Regions from separate parts of the Robertmurraya sp. FSL R5-0851 genome, predicted to be linked through region 1. Evidence: predicted binding sites of a transcription regulator. Region 1 holds the regulator's gene; each other region holds the start of a gene.

Evidence for each region. The regulator Rex, encoded in region 1, represses fermentation and respiration genes when NADH is low (regulators of the CRP and FNR family bind a similar motif). The targets are predictions, from matches to a motif close to TTGTGAAATATTTCACAA.
Region 2: a site for Rex is predicted at 1,920-1,937, ahead of MKX65_RS15290 (cytochrome c oxidase subunit 2A). Genes of this name have one in related genera too.
Region 3: a site for Rex is predicted at 2,893-2,910, ahead of MKX65_RS23275 (AtpZ/AtpI family protein). Genes of this name have one in related genera too.
Region 4: a site for Rex is predicted at 2,655-2,672, ahead of MKX65_RS13975 (formate/nitrite transporter family protein). Genes of this name have one in related genera too.

The regions. Positions count from the first base shown of each region.
Region 1 is NZ_JBBOOE010000001.1:264,761-268,976, forward strand. It holds gene MKX65_RS01480 (ABC-F family ATP-binding cassette domain-containing protein) at 1-1,177, opposite strand, end outside; gene moaC (cyclic pyranopterin monophosphate synthase MoaC) at 1,317-1,811, shown strand; gene MKX65_RS01490 (redox-sensing transcriptional repressor Rex) at 1,839-2,498, shown strand; gene MKX65_RS01495 (YdiK family protein) at 2,526-2,738, opposite strand; gene MKX65_RS01500 (CPBP family glutamic-type intramembrane protease) at 2,735-3,472, opposite strand; gene groES (co-chaperone GroES) at 3,775-4,059, shown strand; gene groL (chaperonin GroEL) at 4,134-4,216, shown strand, end outside.
Region 2 is NZ_JBBOOE010000001.1:2,970,852-2,975,067, reverse strand. It holds gene MKX65_RS15300 (cbb3-type cytochrome c oxidase subunit I) at 1-1,084, opposite strand, end outside; gene MKX65_RS15295 (cytochrome c oxidase subunit II) at 1,084-1,560, opposite strand; gene MKX65_RS15290 (cytochrome c oxidase subunit 2A) at 1,586-1,735, opposite strand; gene MKX65_RS15285 (methionine aminopeptidase) at 2,050-2,265, opposite strand; gene MKX65_RS15280 (SDR family NAD(P)-dependent oxidoreductase) at 2,721-3,494, shown strand; gene MKX65_RS15275 (chemotaxis protein CheX) at 3,520-3,975, opposite strand.
Region 3 is NZ_JBBOOE010000001.1:4,564,734-4,568,949, forward strand. It holds gene MKX65_RS23250 (F0F1 ATP synthase subunit delta) at 1-461, opposite strand, end outside; gene MKX65_RS23255 (F0F1 ATP synthase subunit B) at 458-979, opposite strand; gene atpE (F0F1 ATP synthase subunit C) at 1,111-1,323, opposite strand; gene atpB (F0F1 ATP synthase subunit A) at 1,395-2,105, opposite strand; gene MKX65_RS23270 (ATP synthase subunit I) at 2,127-2,501, opposite strand; gene MKX65_RS23275 (AtpZ/AtpI family protein) at 2,501-2,728, opposite strand; gene MKX65_RS23280 (S8 family serine peptidase) at 3,007-4,216, opposite strand, start outside.
Region 4 is NZ_JBBOOE010000001.1:2,726,639-2,730,854, forward strand. It holds gene MKX65_RS13955 (transcriptional regulator SplA domain-containing protein) at 777-1,028, shown strand; gene MKX65_RS13960 (cold-inducible protein YdjO-related protein) at 1,059-1,247, opposite strand; gene MKX65_RS13965 (YjcZ family sporulation protein) at 1,383-1,496, opposite strand; gene MKX65_RS13970 (YjcZ family sporulation protein) at 1,529-1,636, opposite strand; gene MKX65_RS13975 (formate/nitrite transporter family protein) at 1,781-2,629, opposite strand; gene MKX65_RS13980 (helix-turn-helix domain-containing protein) at 2,986-3,687, shown strand; gene MKX65_RS13985 (aldehyde dehydrogenase family protein) at 3,865-4,216, shown strand, end outside.

The DNA.
Region 1 (4,216 bases):
CATTGGAGCCGTAATGAACTTGTCCTTCTAACGGTTGTAACGTACCTTGGATGGTTTTGAGTAAGGTTGATTTTCCAATCCCATTTGGTCCAACTAAGGCAACGGAATCTCCTCTAGTAATTCGGAGGGAAAGTTCCTCAGCTATTCGTTCATCATGATAACCAACTGCTAGGGAGTGGACATTTAACACTTCATTGCCACTTTGCTTTTCAATATCAAAACCGAAGGAGGCGGACTTTTCATCTCCAAGAGGTTTGTCCATAACTTGCATTCTCTCAAGCGTCTTCCTTCTACTTTGGGCTCGCTTGGTGGTCGATGCACGAGCAAGATTTTTTTGAATAAAGTCCTGTAGTTTGGCTATTTCATCTTGTTGTTTCTCGTATTGTTTGAGATCACGCTCGTAGTTTTCGGCTTTTTGTTCAAGATAAGAGCTGTAGTTTCCTGAGAATTTGCTGATTTGATTCCTAGAAATTTCGTACACTTGATTGACCACTTTGTCTAAAAAGTAGCGATCGTGGGATACGATTAAGATGGCACCTGAGTAGCCAGTAAGATATTGCTCTAGCCAAGACAACGTATCGATATCTAAATGGTTGGTAGGTTCGTCCAAGATAAGAATATCAGGCTTGGTTAATAACAACTTCGCAAGAGCTAAACGAGTTTTCTGGCCACCACTTAAGCTATCAATTTTCGTAGAGTAATCGAATGAGTGGAAGTTCAAGCCATGTAGGACAGAACGTATATCTGACTCGTACTGGTAGCCCCCATTCTCCTTAAACTCATTTTGGAGATGGTCATATTCCTTGATTGTTCGCTCGTACAAAGTAGCATCTTCAAATACGGTAGGATCAGCCATTTTTTCCTCAAGCTTACGAAGTTCCCGCTCTTGTTTCATGACATGTTCAAACACGGTAAGCATTTCTTCCCAAATGGATAATCCGGAAACAAGACCTGTGTTCTGAGCCAAGTACCCGATCGTTACATGTTTGGGCTTGATTAAATCACCTGATTCATAGGAAAGGTGACCGGCAATAATCTTGAGTAATGTAGATTTCCCGGCCCCGTTTCTACCTACTAAGGCAATACGGTCTCTTGTTTGAACTTCTAGTTTTATATTCGATAAAATAAGGTCAGCCCCATAAGACTTGGAAAGCTGGTTTACTTGTAGTAGTATCATTGATTTCACCTCTATACTTCTACGGTTAGTGTATCGCATTCAATACGGATGAGCAATGATATGAGTTGTGAACTATGTTACAATGTTTTCACACAAAATGAGGAAAATAGTGTATGATTTTGAAAGAGGTGTATAATAGATGTCAGAGTTCACTCATTTTAATAAAGAAGGCAGAGCAAAAATGGTAGATGTGAGTGATAAGCCCGAAACGGTACGGACGGCCATTGCCCACTCTAGTATCACAGTTAATCAAGAGATATATGATCGAATCACACATAACCAAATGAAAAAGGGGGATGTGTTAGCAGTCGCACAGGTTGCAGCTGTTATGGCTAGTAAAAAAACATGGGATATTATTCCAATGTGTCACCCTATTCCACTCACAGGTGTTGATATTTCTTTTGATTGGGAATCAGATAACAATTGCCATACTCTACATATTTCTGCTAGTGTAAAGACAAAAGGGAATACAGGTGTAGAAATGGAAGCGTTAACAGCTGCTTCTGTTTGCGCGCTTACCGTGTATGATATGTGTAAAGCAGTAGATAAAGGAATGGTTATCGGGAAAACATACCTGGTTGAAAAGACAGGTGGTAAAAACGGTGACTTTAAGAGAGAAGAGAGACTATATTAGTTAAAGGTAGAAGGTAGGGGAAGAACGATGAGTAATGAATCAATGAAAATCCCACAAGCAACGGCGAAAAGACTACCATTGTATTATCGCTTTTTAAATAGTTTACACTCATCAGGAAAGCAACGCGTTTCATCGGCTGAACTAAGTGAGGCGGTGAAGGTCGATTCTGCAACAATCCGAAGAGATTTTTCATACTTTGGAGCCTTAGGTAAAAAGGGATACGGTTACAATGTAAACTATTTATTATCCTTTTTCCGTAAAACACTCGACCAAGATGAATTAACGAAGGTTGCGTTAATTGGGGTCGGGAATCTTGGGACAGCATTTTTAAACTATAACTTCTTAAAGAATAATAATACCAAAATTGCGGTTGCATTTGATGTGATAGAAGAGAAGGTAGGCACAAAAATTGGTGAAGTGCCCGTCTACCATATGGATGATCTAGAAGAAGTTATTGAAAAAGAAGACATTCAGGTCGCGATATTAACGGTTCCAGCACCGGTTGCACAATCCATTACCGATCGAATGGTTCAAGGATCGGTGAGAGGCATTTTAAACTTTACCCCGGCCCGATTAACGGTTCCCTCATCCATCAGGGTTCACCATATTGATCTGGCTATTGAGTTACAGTCACTGGTGTACTTTTTAAAGCATTATTCAATGGATGAAGAAATGGTAGAAGAATAAACAGTAAGCCGCCCCTTAGTGGAGCGGCTATTTCTTTTGCTCTTTCTTGATCTCTTTAATTTTAAAATGTAAAAGAATCATCCGAATGCCTGAACCAATATCAAAGGTCGCTAGCAAGACAAGCAGGTAGGTGAAAAAGCCCCACTCTCCATTTTGCTGTAAGTCCTGTATGGCAAACACTGTGAACAGAGCACCTAAGATGATGTATATAATTCCTGAAAATAAAGGTGACTGTCTCATAAGAAGAATCCTCCAATAAAGCTTTGCATTTGTTCTGCTTGTTTGATTAATTTTTCTAAGTCTTCCTTAAATACGGATTGCACAAGAACAACGAACGTATTCATCGATACGTGAGCAACGATCGGAACGAGAATCCGATTGGTTTTTACATACAAATACGCAAAGGTGAATCCCATTGCGGAATAAAGTAGAGTGTGCTCCGGCTCCATATGGGCAAAAGAAAAAATAACGGAGCTAAGCAAGGCTGATAGAAAAAAGTTAAATCGCTTATAAAAAGCCCCAAAAATGATCTTACGAAAAACAATTTCTTCTAATATAGGACCAATCACTGAGCTCACGACAATCATAATAGGAAAGGACTCAATGATGCGTAGAATCTGTTGCGTATTTTCAGAACCAACATCAATACCAATCAAACGTTCAATATTTGCAGCAAAGGCTTGGGCAAATAGGGCAAGAAAGACACCTGTGATAGACCAAAGGATCGATCGACCTAAGCTGGCTCCGCTTCTTACTTCATTTGTGTTTACCATCTCATTACGCAACAACATCAGGACAATCACAAGTGTGAGCGAAAAGCTTATGACAAGCCAAGTGACCCCTGCGAACCCTTGAGAGTGATGGGTTTCAAAACCAATCAGTTCTAGTATCAGAGAGGTGATAGGGACACCAATAAAGCTTGAAAGCTGCATAGCAATATAAGCAATTAATATAATCCAATATTCACGTTTCAAAACAAGTCTCCTTTTCCATCCAATATAGTTATTCTACTCGTAAACATCAGGTTGTATCAAATAAGAAGAATTATCGTCCGTATTTTAGCATTATATGGATAGAATAGGTGGAAAAGTACATACTTAGTAAGGTTGTACAATTAACAAGTTATGGGGGGACTTTTACAAAAAATTTATAAAAAAAAGCGGTTTCTCGCTTGCAAAAAAGGTAGAGATTCATTAATATAATAGTTGTGTTAGCACTCTAGTTAAGTGAGTGCTAATAATAAAAATCTTTCATATATTTGAGGAGGTTGTTTCACTTGTTAAAGCCACTAGGTGATCGCATTGTAATTGAGCTAGTTGAAACGGAAGAAAAAACGGCAAGCGGTATTGTACTACCAGACTCTGCTAAAGAGAAGCCTCAAGAAGGCAAAGTAGTTGCTGTCGGCACTGGCCGCGTACTTGAAAGCGGTGAGCGTGTAGCTCTTGAAGTTTCTGTGGACGACCGCATTATCTTCTCAAAATACGCTGGCACAGAAGTGAAGTACGAAGGAAAAGAGTACTTAATTCTACGTGAAAACGATATTCTTGCTATTCTTGGATAAGAGTAGAGATTTTCTTATTTAAAAACTAAACGAAGACAGAATAGATTGAAAAAACTCGAGGAGGGTATTTTACAATGGCTAAAGAAATTAAGTTTAGTGAAGACGCACGCCGCTCGATGCTTCGTGGGGTAGATGCACTTGCAAATGCGGTAAAAGT
Region 2 (4,216 bases), 2.7 Mb from region 1:
TCAACTGATGAGAAGCATTCACCAGTCCACCGGCACCTGCAGGAATGAATGAAAGCATCCCGATAAAAGGTACCGTAAATCTTGCATCTCCCCAAGGCAGCTTTTTAAACCATCCGAAAAGTCCGGTAGCTCCTTTAGAGCGGCCATAGCTTTCGAAAGTAGCAAAGAGGGAGAAAGCAGTCATTAATGATGGTATGACAACTAAAAACGTTAAGATAACCTGTAAGAACTTCCAAGCAGGATCAATTCCTGGCTCCATTAACTGATGGTGAAAACCAACAGGGATAGAGAATAGTAAAAATAGGATAAAGGACAAACGAGCAAGCGAATCAGAGAAGATTTTTGCACCAATGACTTTTGGAATGACTACATACCATGCCATATAGGCAGGTAATAACCAAAAATAAACAAGTGGATGTCCAAAATACCAGAACAGTGTACGGCTAACTAAAACGTCCACTCGATCAACAATTCCAAGTGACCATGGAAGTAATTGGAATAGTACGGTTGAAGCAACACCAATAGTTGCGACAATCCATAACATCGTATTGACAACCGCCATAAACGTAATTAACGGGCTTGGCTGACCAGGATTTTGCTTTCTCCAGCTAATATATTTACCTAATACAGCAGCTCCATCTACCCAACTACCTACCACAACAAGTGTTAGACCAAGATAGTAAATAAAATGTGCTTGTAAAGGTGCATAAAAGGTATATAATACAGAAGCTTTATTTAGTAATATCATTGTGGCTGTCATTAGCGTACCTGCAGTCATTAACCAAAAGCCAATCCAACCTAATTTTCTTTGAAGATTGGATAATGTACCTGATGTACGACTTGTAGCAGCAATTTGAAAGCCCATAATGAAGAATGTTGTTAATACAAGCCCGAGCACGACACCGTGAACCGTTAAGATTTGATAATAGCCAATTCCTGCAGGTAACACAAATTTTCCAGAACGTACTAACGTTTGAAGGAGTCCTGCCAGCCCACCGACAGCTAAAGCGATGAAAGCTACATAAAAATGAGCCATAACTAATTTTCCATCACGAGGATCGATTTTTACATTTAATGTATTCATTATTCCACCACCTTGATTTTAGACGTCATCATGTGGTGTCCAGAACCACAATATTCATTACATAAAATTAAGTATTCTCCTACTTTGTCAAAGGTTGTGACATACTCGCTTATATAACCAGGCTCTAACATCATGTTAATATTTGTTCCAGCAACTTGAAATCCGTGAATGACGTCTTTTGTTGTTGCAATTACCTTAACTTTTGCTCCAAGTGGAACTTCAATTTCTCCAGGAGTATAAGCAAAAGCTTGAGCTACGTATACTAATTCATAGTCCCAGTCTTTGCCTTCAACTTTTTTTAGGCCTGGCTCATTGAATGGTGCAGTTGTATCAACTTTTTCAGGATTGATTGTGGCTAAACAGCTGGGTGGTTGGTTTCCGAGATAAAAGGCACTAACACCTAAAACGGTTAGGAAAACTAGAAGAGTCCCAATCCCAAATATCAGCCAAATCTTTTCGAATTTATGCATATGCATAATACATATATCCCCCTTTCTCTCTTTAAAAACGGTCTAAAAATAAGAAGTACACGCTTACCCATGTCACTATTAGAAAGAATCCTAATAGGAAAACGGAAGCTAATGTCCCCTTTAAAGAAGAGCTATCCTCAATTTCCGTCTTTGTTTTTCGATTGAGTTCCATTTTCGCCATAACCCTCACTTCCTCTCCAAGGTTTCACAATAAATTAATGATTACAACTTCATAATACAAGACAATTGTTTCAATTCCATTAGCTTTCATTGATTTCACAAATTGTTCAATTGTTATGTATTTACTATGATAGTAGTGAAAAGTTATCGTGACAGTGATTTAAATCACATACAGTTGTCTTGAAATGTGAAAAATTTGTGAAAAAGATAAAATTTGAATATATATGATAACGGTTACGAATGTCGACATAAAAGCATTTGTAGGTGAGTGATATTTATTACACAATAAAACACACCCTAGAAGCCTAGAGTGTGTTACACGATTGTGCTATCCCACTTTGAATAAGAGCCTGAGCCTTCGCAGCCTGCGCAATCAAAAATATGATTATATGGGATAAACTCTCCTACAGGAGGATACACATGGTACCCTTTTCCATGACATTGAGGGCACTTATCATCCTCATACATTGCTTCTAAATGCTCCTGATATTTTCCTTCTCGCCAATTGAAGAAGGCTTGAAGGATTCCCAAGATTATTCACCACCTAGTTCCTATTATTGCTAAAGGGATTTCCTCTATACATATTATTAAGGTAGAGGTGTTAGGGTGATGTTAATAATTGGTATTTGAATATGGTTATGTTCATCAGAGATTTTTCATATTTATTATTATTCCTCAAGCTTTTAGACTGCTAGAAGGAACCTCTTATACTTGCAATAAATATACTGATAGTAATATTGGTCAGTAAGAAATAGTGAGGGATAATATATGGTGAAATACTATTGTGAACACTGCCGAACTCTTTACGATGGGAAGGTAGTATGTCAGGTGTGCGGTGAACTGGTGTGCAAAGAGATTTATATAGAGGTGCAAAGACAACAGGATAAGAAGTAATAAGGTGACAGGAAAAAGAAACCCTTTTTCCTTTTCTTTTTGACTACTGTTTGATATGTTGATTCATATATGAATGAAAAAGGGGGATCGTTGTGTACTTACCATCATTTCGATTAGATAACAAACATGCGATAGTTACAGGTGCCGGCAGGGGAATTGGAAAAGCACTAGCCATTGGGTTAGCGGAAGCAGGGGCAGATGTTGCACTACTTTCCCGAACCGAAGGAGATTTAAGGGAAACGGCTGAAATTATTCATTCTCTTGGCAGAAGGGTGCTCGTTATACCTGCGAATGTCACCTCAACAGAGGAAATATCAAGGGCTGTGTCTACCGTGGAGGATGAGTGGGGAGAAATACATATTCTTATCAATAATGCAGGAATGAATATTCGTTCTAAAGCAATAGAGGTTACGGAAGAAGAGTGGCAGACGATTATGGATACCAATTTAAAGTCAGCCTTTATGATGTCTCAACAAGTTGGTAAAGTGATGCAGAAGCACGGAACGGCGGGTAGAATCATATCGATCTCATCTGTTGCCGGGCATGTTGCTTTGCGGACAGGTGTCGTTTATGCGGCAACAAAAGCGGCTATGATTCAAATGACCAAAGTGCTTGCATTAGAATGGGGTCCTCATAATATTAATGTAAATAGCATTGGCCCATGGTATTTCAAAACACCTTTAACAGAAACCTTACTTTCTAACAAAGAGTATGTAAAAGATATTTTAGCCGTCACTCCTTTAAATCGTGTCGGTGAATTACCAGAACTAGTAGGTCCTGTTGTCATGCTAGCTTCCGAAGCAGGAAATTATATCAGTGGTCAAACCATATTTGTTGACGGTGGGATGACGATCCACGGATTTTAAAAAAAGGTAGAGAGGGTAACCCTCTCTACTTATTTTCTACCATAATAATAAGTTCAATCGTTCCTAAGTCTTGAATATTGATCGGTAAACGGAATGCTTTATCAAATCCGTAGACCTTTGTTTCTCCAACCAAAACCGTGGGGGGAGTAATATCCGTTTCGTGGCCTTTTTGTGAAATCGTTGTAGATAAATTCCCTGCAATCATATTTCCTAACTCTCCAGCGAAAGACTCTAGCATTTCCCCTTCTAAAGCCATACCGAACATTCCTTCTCCAATCTTACCAAACACCTGTTCATTTCCATCAATAATAATTCGACCTCTTACATCTCCGGTCATTCCAATTAGCACACCAATTGAATGTTGTGTAAATGGCTGTGTAAATAGAGATGGTTTTTCAACGGCTAGGTCAAATGGAAGAACTGATTTAACTGAATCAATAGTCCCGTTTAAAATATCTGTCACTTGCTTAGATAAAGTCATTGATATTCCTCCAACTAGTCGAATATCATTATATTATCATAGATTTAGTGAAAAATAACATGGTTTTCTCATTTTCAATAGTAAAAAATAATGGGAATGGAATGGTCCTTTTGGTTCATTTCTATGGTAAAAATTATCTAGTGATTTGTAACGAAAATCAACATATAATGAAGAGGCACAGCAACTCCTTCAAGACATGGATGACTCTCTACTTACTAAAGTAGGGAGTCTTTTTCATGAA
Region 3 (4,216 bases), 4.3 Mb from region 1:
AGCTTGATGCCGCCGAGCAGATTGGTATCAACAATATTTTCAATACGGAGAGATTGCTTGCCAACTTTTGCAGCGAACGTAGCAGATAATGCTTGTTGCTCAGCTTCTGTTAGTGGACGAGTAGAATATACTTTCGCCTCAGCAATTCCTCTTTCATCATTTGCAAATTCAATAAAATAATCAGCTACTGCTTCAATGTAGTCTTCACGATGACGATCAATTAGGATCATTAACGTATTTAGAACGTACATGCTAGCACCAGAGAATGCCTGTTTAATAATCTCTTTTTTCTTCTCATTCGTAAGCTTAGGAGACTTTAAAACCACACCTAGGTCGCCGTTATTTTTTACTACATTTTTAACTACACGCATTTCATTTTCCATTTGGTCAAGAAGTTGATGCTCTTTTGCTAGTCGAAAAAGAGCTAACGCATAGCGCTTCGCTACAGTCGAGTTGCTCATCGCCCTTCTCCTGCCTCTTGGATATATTCATTGATTAGCTTCTCTTGATCTGCTGCTGATAGTTCTTTTTCAATCACTTTAGAAGCAATAAGTACAGATAATGAAGCTACTTGTTCACGAATAGCAGCAACTGCTTGCTCTTTTTGCTGTTCGATTTCAAGCTTAGCAGATTCTTTCAGACGGTCTGCTTCCGCACGCGCTAACGCAATAATTTCTTCACGCTGGACATCGCCTTGCTTTTTCGCATTTTCAATTAATCCTTGAGCTTCTGTACGAGCTTCTTTTAAAAGCGTACGTTGCTCTTCTAGTAATTGCTTTGCTTCACCGCGGCTTTGTTCAGCAGCATTAATTTCTCCAGCAATATGCTCTTCACGTTGTTTCATGATGCCCATTAACGGACCCCATGCAAACTTCTTAAGTAATGCTAACAAGATGATGAAAGTTACTAATTGGAATAGGATATCTCCACTATTAAACCCACCACCAGCTGCACCTAATACTAGACTGCTTGTTAACACCCTTGCTCACTCCCTTCAAGAGTCGTACACTTACAATTTATAACGTTTCAATTGTTAATAGATGAACATAAAGGAATGGCGAAGCTGCACGTAATATGTTCTTCGCCATTGTTTTGTTAAAAAACCGTATATTAGCCGCCGATAACCATGAACGCGATAACTACGCCGATGATCGGAACCGCTTCTACTAACGCTACCCCGATGAACATAGTTGTTTGAAGCATACCACGAGCTTCTGGTTGACGAGCGATACCCTCAACTGTTTTAGATACGATAAGACCGTTACCAATACCTGCACCTAGTGCGGCTAAACCGATTGCGATTGCTGCTGCTAAAAGACCCATTATAAAGTTCCTCCTTAAAATGTATAAACATGATTTTGTTATTTTTTGTTCATTAAATGAACGGGTATATATTAATGGTCATGACTCACTTTGTGTGCCAAGTAAACCATTGTTAACATGGTGAAGATAAACGCCTGAATCGCGCCGACAAAGATTGAGAACCCTTGCCAAGCAAGCATTGGAATGATCGCAGCGAGATGGCCGCCGACTCCAGTTGCTAGACTTCCTGCTAGTAACGTTAGAAGGATTTCCCCTGCATAAATGTTACCGTAAAGACGAAGCCCGAGTGTTAAGGTGTTTGCAAATTCTTCAATAAGTTTCAGCGGGAACAAGAACCACATTGGTCGAACAAAATCGCGACCGTATTCTTTTACTCCCTTCAGCTTTACACCATAATAGTGAGAAAGCCCAACGACCATCGTTGCTAAAGTCAGTGTGATCACTGGATCAGCTGTTGGTGATTTCCACCAAAGTGTATGGTCATACGTAATTCCAAATGGAAGTCCAAGCATATTACATACGAATATATACATAATCAATGTAATACCTAGAATGTGGAATCTTCCACCGTCTTTCCAATCCATCGTACTATTAATGATTCCTTTGACGAAATCCATTACCCATTCGAAGAAGTTTTGCATCCCCGTTGGTTTCATAGCCAATGAGCGAGTGGAAAGCACTGCGATGATAAAGACAATCGCACTAGCAATTGTTATCATCAATACATTTGATAAGTTAAAGGTTAGGCCCATAAAGTCATGTAAAGGAGCTTCATGATGCACAGTATTCACCTCTCTTCCCCGCTATTTATGTGAATGAAATGCTTGAAGAAAAAAATCTATCATAATAACCACATATGAGGTCATTAATCCAATAATTACGCTATAAAAATGGAGCTTGTCAGGATATTCAAGAGCGATCATCACCGCTAAAACAGCCGTAGCCATTCTTGAAAACATGCCGAGGGAACGGACCTTTTCGCCTTTTGCTATTGCATCGCCGAATTTAATAGTCCTTCTGGCCAATAACCACAAATTAAAAAGGCTTAAGCTCGTACCTAAAATAAGCCCTAAAAAAATAGTTTGATATGAGGTAAATCCCCACCCTAGCACGTATAAAGCTAGTAAGAAGAATATGTACTTTCGTTGCCGGATGTAGATCGATTGTATTTCGGGCATCACTTATTATCTCCTGAAAAGAAATGTTGAATTAGTCTGATCATGGCATATACGCCAGCTGCTAATCCGAGGAGTAGTCCGATGATTAAAAAAAGCGGCTCGGTGTCGAGTGTACGATCAAGCCATCTTCCGGCAAAAATGCCTATTAATACGGAGCCTACCAACTGCGAAAGAATCCCCGACATTAACGCCATTGCTTGATATGGACGACGGTTTTTTTGATTCATTTCAGGCACGTCCTTTTAAAGAGACTGGTAGATAGAAGATTGTTTTTCGCAATGGATTTTTCGGGGTTAGGAAAACTATATTTATACAGTACCCATGTTGAAAACCCTATCATTAATACCCTTTGTAAGCATACAATAGGCACTTGTCAATGTCAATTAGTTTGGAGTGAAAAAGTTCACAATTCAAACAATGGAAATTCTTGTTCACATTATGTTCAAAAAGTTTTTTATTTTCCTATTGCAAATGGAGGGAGCGTTGTTCTCTCTCCCTCTTTTCCTTACCGTTCTTTCACTTTCGAGACAGCAATCCCTGTTTCAACCATATCTTCTTTACCAGCTTTTTTCGCAAAAACCTTCGCTAAGTATAATCCATTTTCTGGTAACCACTCAACTGGAATGTCCATCTTTAGCATTCCTCTTGCGACATTCCGTTTCCAATCTAAAAATTTAACGAACCGATATGTGTCTGGATCAAAAAGAGCAATTCCAAATTCATCTGCTCCACCCGGTAAATACACTTCGTAATGATACACCCCATGTTTATCTCCAGGACCAAATTCAAACCCCATAATACGTGGGTAATCCGGTTCCTCTAAAACATACAGATAGGGTACACTTACTTTTTGGGATCCTGCCATGATGGTCAAATGGCCTTCATGTATTTTTTTATTTAGTTCACTTGGATCCACACTCATCGTTACTTCCACCGTTTTTTCTTTTCCCGCATCTACAGAAAAAGCAAGAGGCAGCTCAAACTGTATTCCGTCCCTTTGATGAGGAACTTCAAAACGATAGGTCATACGACGGTCGCTTACATTTTTAAATGTCAGCTGCTGGGTATGCTCATGCTGCCTTTCTACTAACTTAAATTTCCCAAATTGCAGGGAAGCAGGCTTTACGAGCGTACTTGTTTGGATCGCTTCAGGAATTCTTATTCTTCCAGCACCTTGCTCATATGTTTTATAAGGGACTTTTTTTCCATCAACGATCGGAATAGCCGTATTCATAAGCGCCGCCTTGATCTCTTCCGGTCCCCAATCTGGATGAGCTTGCTTGATTAGAGCTGCCGCTCCAGCCACATGCGGAGCGGCCATACTTGTTCCTTGAAGAGCTAAGTACCCCCCTGGTATCGTGCTCGTTATCGCTACTCCCGGAGCGACCACATCCGGCTTAATTTCCCACGTGGAGGTAACAGGTCCTCTCGAACTAAAACTAGCAAGCAAATCCTTTTCTTCTATTATATTTGTTGTTGCAAGGATTTTTTGGCTAGCCATTGATTTAACGATGCCTAAACCAAGTTCTCTAGACATGGTGGCAACCGGAATATCAATCGGACGATCGAGATTTCCAGCAAACTCACCATTCATATTATTAAAAATAATCACAGCGACGGCACCAGCTTCCTGTGCATACCATGCTTTTTCCGAAAAGGTTAGTTCCCCTCTTTGAATAAGAGCTATTTTTCCAGCAACATTGGCGAGATCTTCT
Region 4 (4,216 bases), 2.5 Mb from region 1:
TAGCTATACTAGAGAGAAAGTCAACATCTTAGGGGACCCAACCATTTTTCATCAGCTTTGCTTCCGGTTTAGTTATTTTCCTACTCCAAATAACAAGGTTAAGCTCTTTTAATACTATGCTGATGTGTGTTTGTTCCGTTTTAGGATTACGTTGGATGGTCTCACTTACTACGAGAAGTGAGAAGGTATTCCTTTCGAATAACAAACAGCCTTATTAAGTTTTAATTTTATCTTTCATTCACATAATGGAAGCTTTATTAGAATTCTATAAAGGAAGTTGTAATTTCCATGGCCAAATTTTCCGTTTTTGGTCTACTTTTTAACCCAAGGCGTTGGCTTCTACCCCCTTTTTATCTTCTCGTAACTATATTTTCATAACACAATATAGCTACAATACTTAAAATGAGAATTTCAGCATCAAGTCTTTGCTACCTACTAAGAAACTTTTTACTAAATAAGTAGTGATTAAATTGTAGGGACTTTACATTTTCCTCTCTTTTCACCGCTTCACAAATTATGCGTGGACTTTATAGTTTACTCGTTCTCATATACTTACTTACGGAACGAACACTATATGGTTGAGTCTCCTAAAATGTTAACTCCTTTCTTTTTTTATTTGTTTTTCTTTACACTCTTATTATATCACCTGAAAAAAGCGATACTCTCCCTAACTGTGATAGTTATGTGAACGTTCCCATCCCTTTTGGAAGAATAACACTTGATTTTGATGAGAACGATATATATATGTTCATTAACTAAAAGGAGGTAATGATGAGATGGAAATGGTCAATCCAAAAGAGGTCAAAGTAGGTGATGAGGTGTTCGTGATTTATAATAACCCACATACTCCGACTGTATCTAATATAAGAGCGGCTGAAATTGTACAACATCCTCATAATCCCGGTGGAGTCGCTTTATTTTTAAATGAGACCTTTCATGTAATCGAAGATGACGATGCCCTATTTGCTTCTGAAGCTGCTGCTGAACAAGCATTTAATGACCACTACTACAATACAGATACACACTAAAGAAGCAAGGCAACGCCTTGCTTCTAATCACTAATTGATTTTAGGCAACTCTCTAACTTCCATTGTTGTGTCGTGTCCACACAATGGACATTTTAAATCGGAGCTTGCAAACTCTTTTCTCATCCAACCAATACAATCGTTATCAGCACATGTATACACTTCAATATCCATTAAAATATCTTCCGGTTTTTCTTCTTGAGCTTTTCTGTTAAAGAACATAGCAATTGCCCCCATTCTAGAGATTCTTTCGTTCTTTTTATTTAGTATGTACAAATTATTATATTTTAAAAGTATTTTTTCCTGTGTATCCAAAAATAAACAACCTGCCCCTTCAAGCAGGTTGTTTATTTCTTCTTATAACCACGAAGCGCCTACAATGATTAATAAGATAAATAATACGACAATTAACACAAATCCTCCGTATCCATACCCACATCCACCATAACCATATCCGTAGTTATAGCCCATACCTTTCAACCCCTTTTATTATTAAAAACTAATTAATATCCCCATCCCACATATGCTGCTCCCACAATAATCAATAGGATGAACAAAACGACGATCAAAGCAAATCCACCGCCGTAGCCGAATCCAGCTTCTGCGCTCATTACTTCCACCTCCCATGACATCTATCGGCAGTATATGTGAGGCAAAGTTGTCCTGTATGGGCATTTTCACTAATTAGTAACCTCTTCATCATCAAAAAAAACCTCCTTGAACGATATCAAGGAGATTTTTCATCCGATAAATCCTTACAATTTAGCTACTCTCTTCTCTGAGACGGAGAAAGAAACTTCATTTTCTAGTACTTTCTTTTCTTTAACAACAGGCTTTTTATTTAGGTACACATATAAAGCTCCGACAAAAATACTTCCTCCAATTAAATTTCCAAGGGTTACAGGTATGATGTTATGGATTGCTGACCAAATGGTAATCGTTTCTGGATGTGGAACCATTAGAGCAATTCCAAATAGCGCCATATTTGCAATGCTGTGTTCATAGCCAGAGATAACAAAACCAAATACAAGTAAGAGGGTTAATAGGAGTTTTGCTACGTCACCTTTTACATGCATTGGTAACCAAATAGCTAAACATACCAGCCAGTTACAAAGGATGGCACGAAAAAAGATTTCTAATGTATGTCCGTGCATCTTATAACTTGCAACGTCCATCAAAAGTTCCGATTTGTCTGGTGATAAAAATAAGCCCGATAGCATAATCAGAAGAGAAAAAAACAATGCTCCAGCTAAATTGCCAAAGTAACAAGCCAGCCAGATTTGCAACGTCTCATACCAGGTAGTTTCCTTTCTTAACGTTCCGATGGTCATTGTCATTGCGTTACTAGTAAACAACTCCGCCCCACCGTAAATAATCATTACGAGAGCAGTCCCAAAGAAAATCGCTACCAACAGCATCGCAGATGGAGACCCGGCATCAAAGAAAAATTCTCCCGTTTTATACGATACCATGATTCCGAAACCAATATAGACTCCAGCAAGCATTGCTTTAATAAAGTAATGGAGTTTAGATGACATCCACGTATCTCTTTTTTTCTTAGCGTTTAATGCCGCTTCCTCAATAGGTGTAAGCTCATTATACATGTTCAGGATCCTTTCTCTTTTCAAAATGTGAAAAAAATCACAATATTTACTGTCATTTTACCCCTCATTCTCACTTTTGTTAATAGAAAAACTATTGAACGCTTCGTGACTATTTGTGAAACGGTTACATTACCCGTATTTCATCATTAAACTATTGAAAGCTAGGGTTTACACTATTTGAATATGTAAAACTCCCCTTTCACTGCTGTTACAAATATCACTATTATAAGAAATTATTAAGTTAAATGTGATTTCTGTCACAAAACGTTAACTCATTTTTAAGTAAACTATATTGACCAGTTACATAACATTCTTTTAAATAAAAATATATGGCCAACGCTTAAAGGAGGATACCGATGGTGATTCAAAAATATAAAGAAGAATTATCCTACGAACTTGGCGAATTATTAAAATCGGCTGAACGAATTGTACCTATAAAAAAAGGAAGCTATCTGTTTAAAGAAGGACAAGAAGCAAGAGAAATGTATATTATTTTATCAGGTAAGGTTCAAATTTCAAAAATGAACGCTGAAGGCAATGAGCTGAGCTTAAGACTTTGTAAGCATTATGATATTGTAGGAGAACTAACCTTATTTACTGTGGATCCAAGGTATATATTTAATGCCAAAATAATAGAAAATGGTGAAGTTGCAGCCATCAATATTACTGAACTTGAACATGCCTTTTTTAAAAATAGCCAGTTAGCTATTGAATTCCTTCGATGGATGAATGATCATATAAGAAAAACCACTACTAAGTTTCGTGATTTAGTGTTAAATGGAAAAAAAGGAGCACTCTATTCAACCATTATTAGGTTATGTAATAGTTATGGTGTATTAAGAGAAAATGGAATTGAAATATCGGTTCCATTAACCAATCAAGATCTAGCGAATTTCTGTGGCACAGCAAGAGAAAGTATTAGTAGAATGCTGACTGAATTAAGAAAGAAACATATTATTTCTATTAACAAAAAAATAATTACTGTCCATGACCTAAGTTATTTAAAAAAGGAAATAGATTGTGAGAACTGTCCGATTGAATATTGTAATATTGACTAATCGTAATCGTCTATTTTAGGCGATTATTTATTTTTTTGTCGAAAAATCGTGTCAAACACTATCGGAATATTTACTATATTTATGATTGAAAAATAGTTTTATAAAATGATAGTATTAACCATGTAAGCGTTGTCATAGTTTGGAAATTCTAAACCATTTAATAGCGGGAGGGAAACAATGAGTCAATTAACTGTTCAATTGCATGAAAAAGTAGAGAAATTCCTATCTGGTAAAAAGAAGCTTTTTATTAATGGAGAATTCGTCGAAAGTAAAGCTCAAAAGACTTTCGAAACCTATAACCCAGCTACTGGCGAAGTGCTAGCAACTGTTTTTGAGGCCAACGAAGTAGATGTAGACCTCGCTGTGAAGGCTGCTAGAAAAGCTTTCGATGAAGGTCCTTGGTCAAAAATGGGTAGCGCCCAAAGAAGTAGATTAATGTATAAGCTTGCTGACCTAATGGAAGAAAATGCAGCTGAACTAGCGCAACTTGAAACATTGGACAACGGTAAACCAATTAGAGAAACTACGA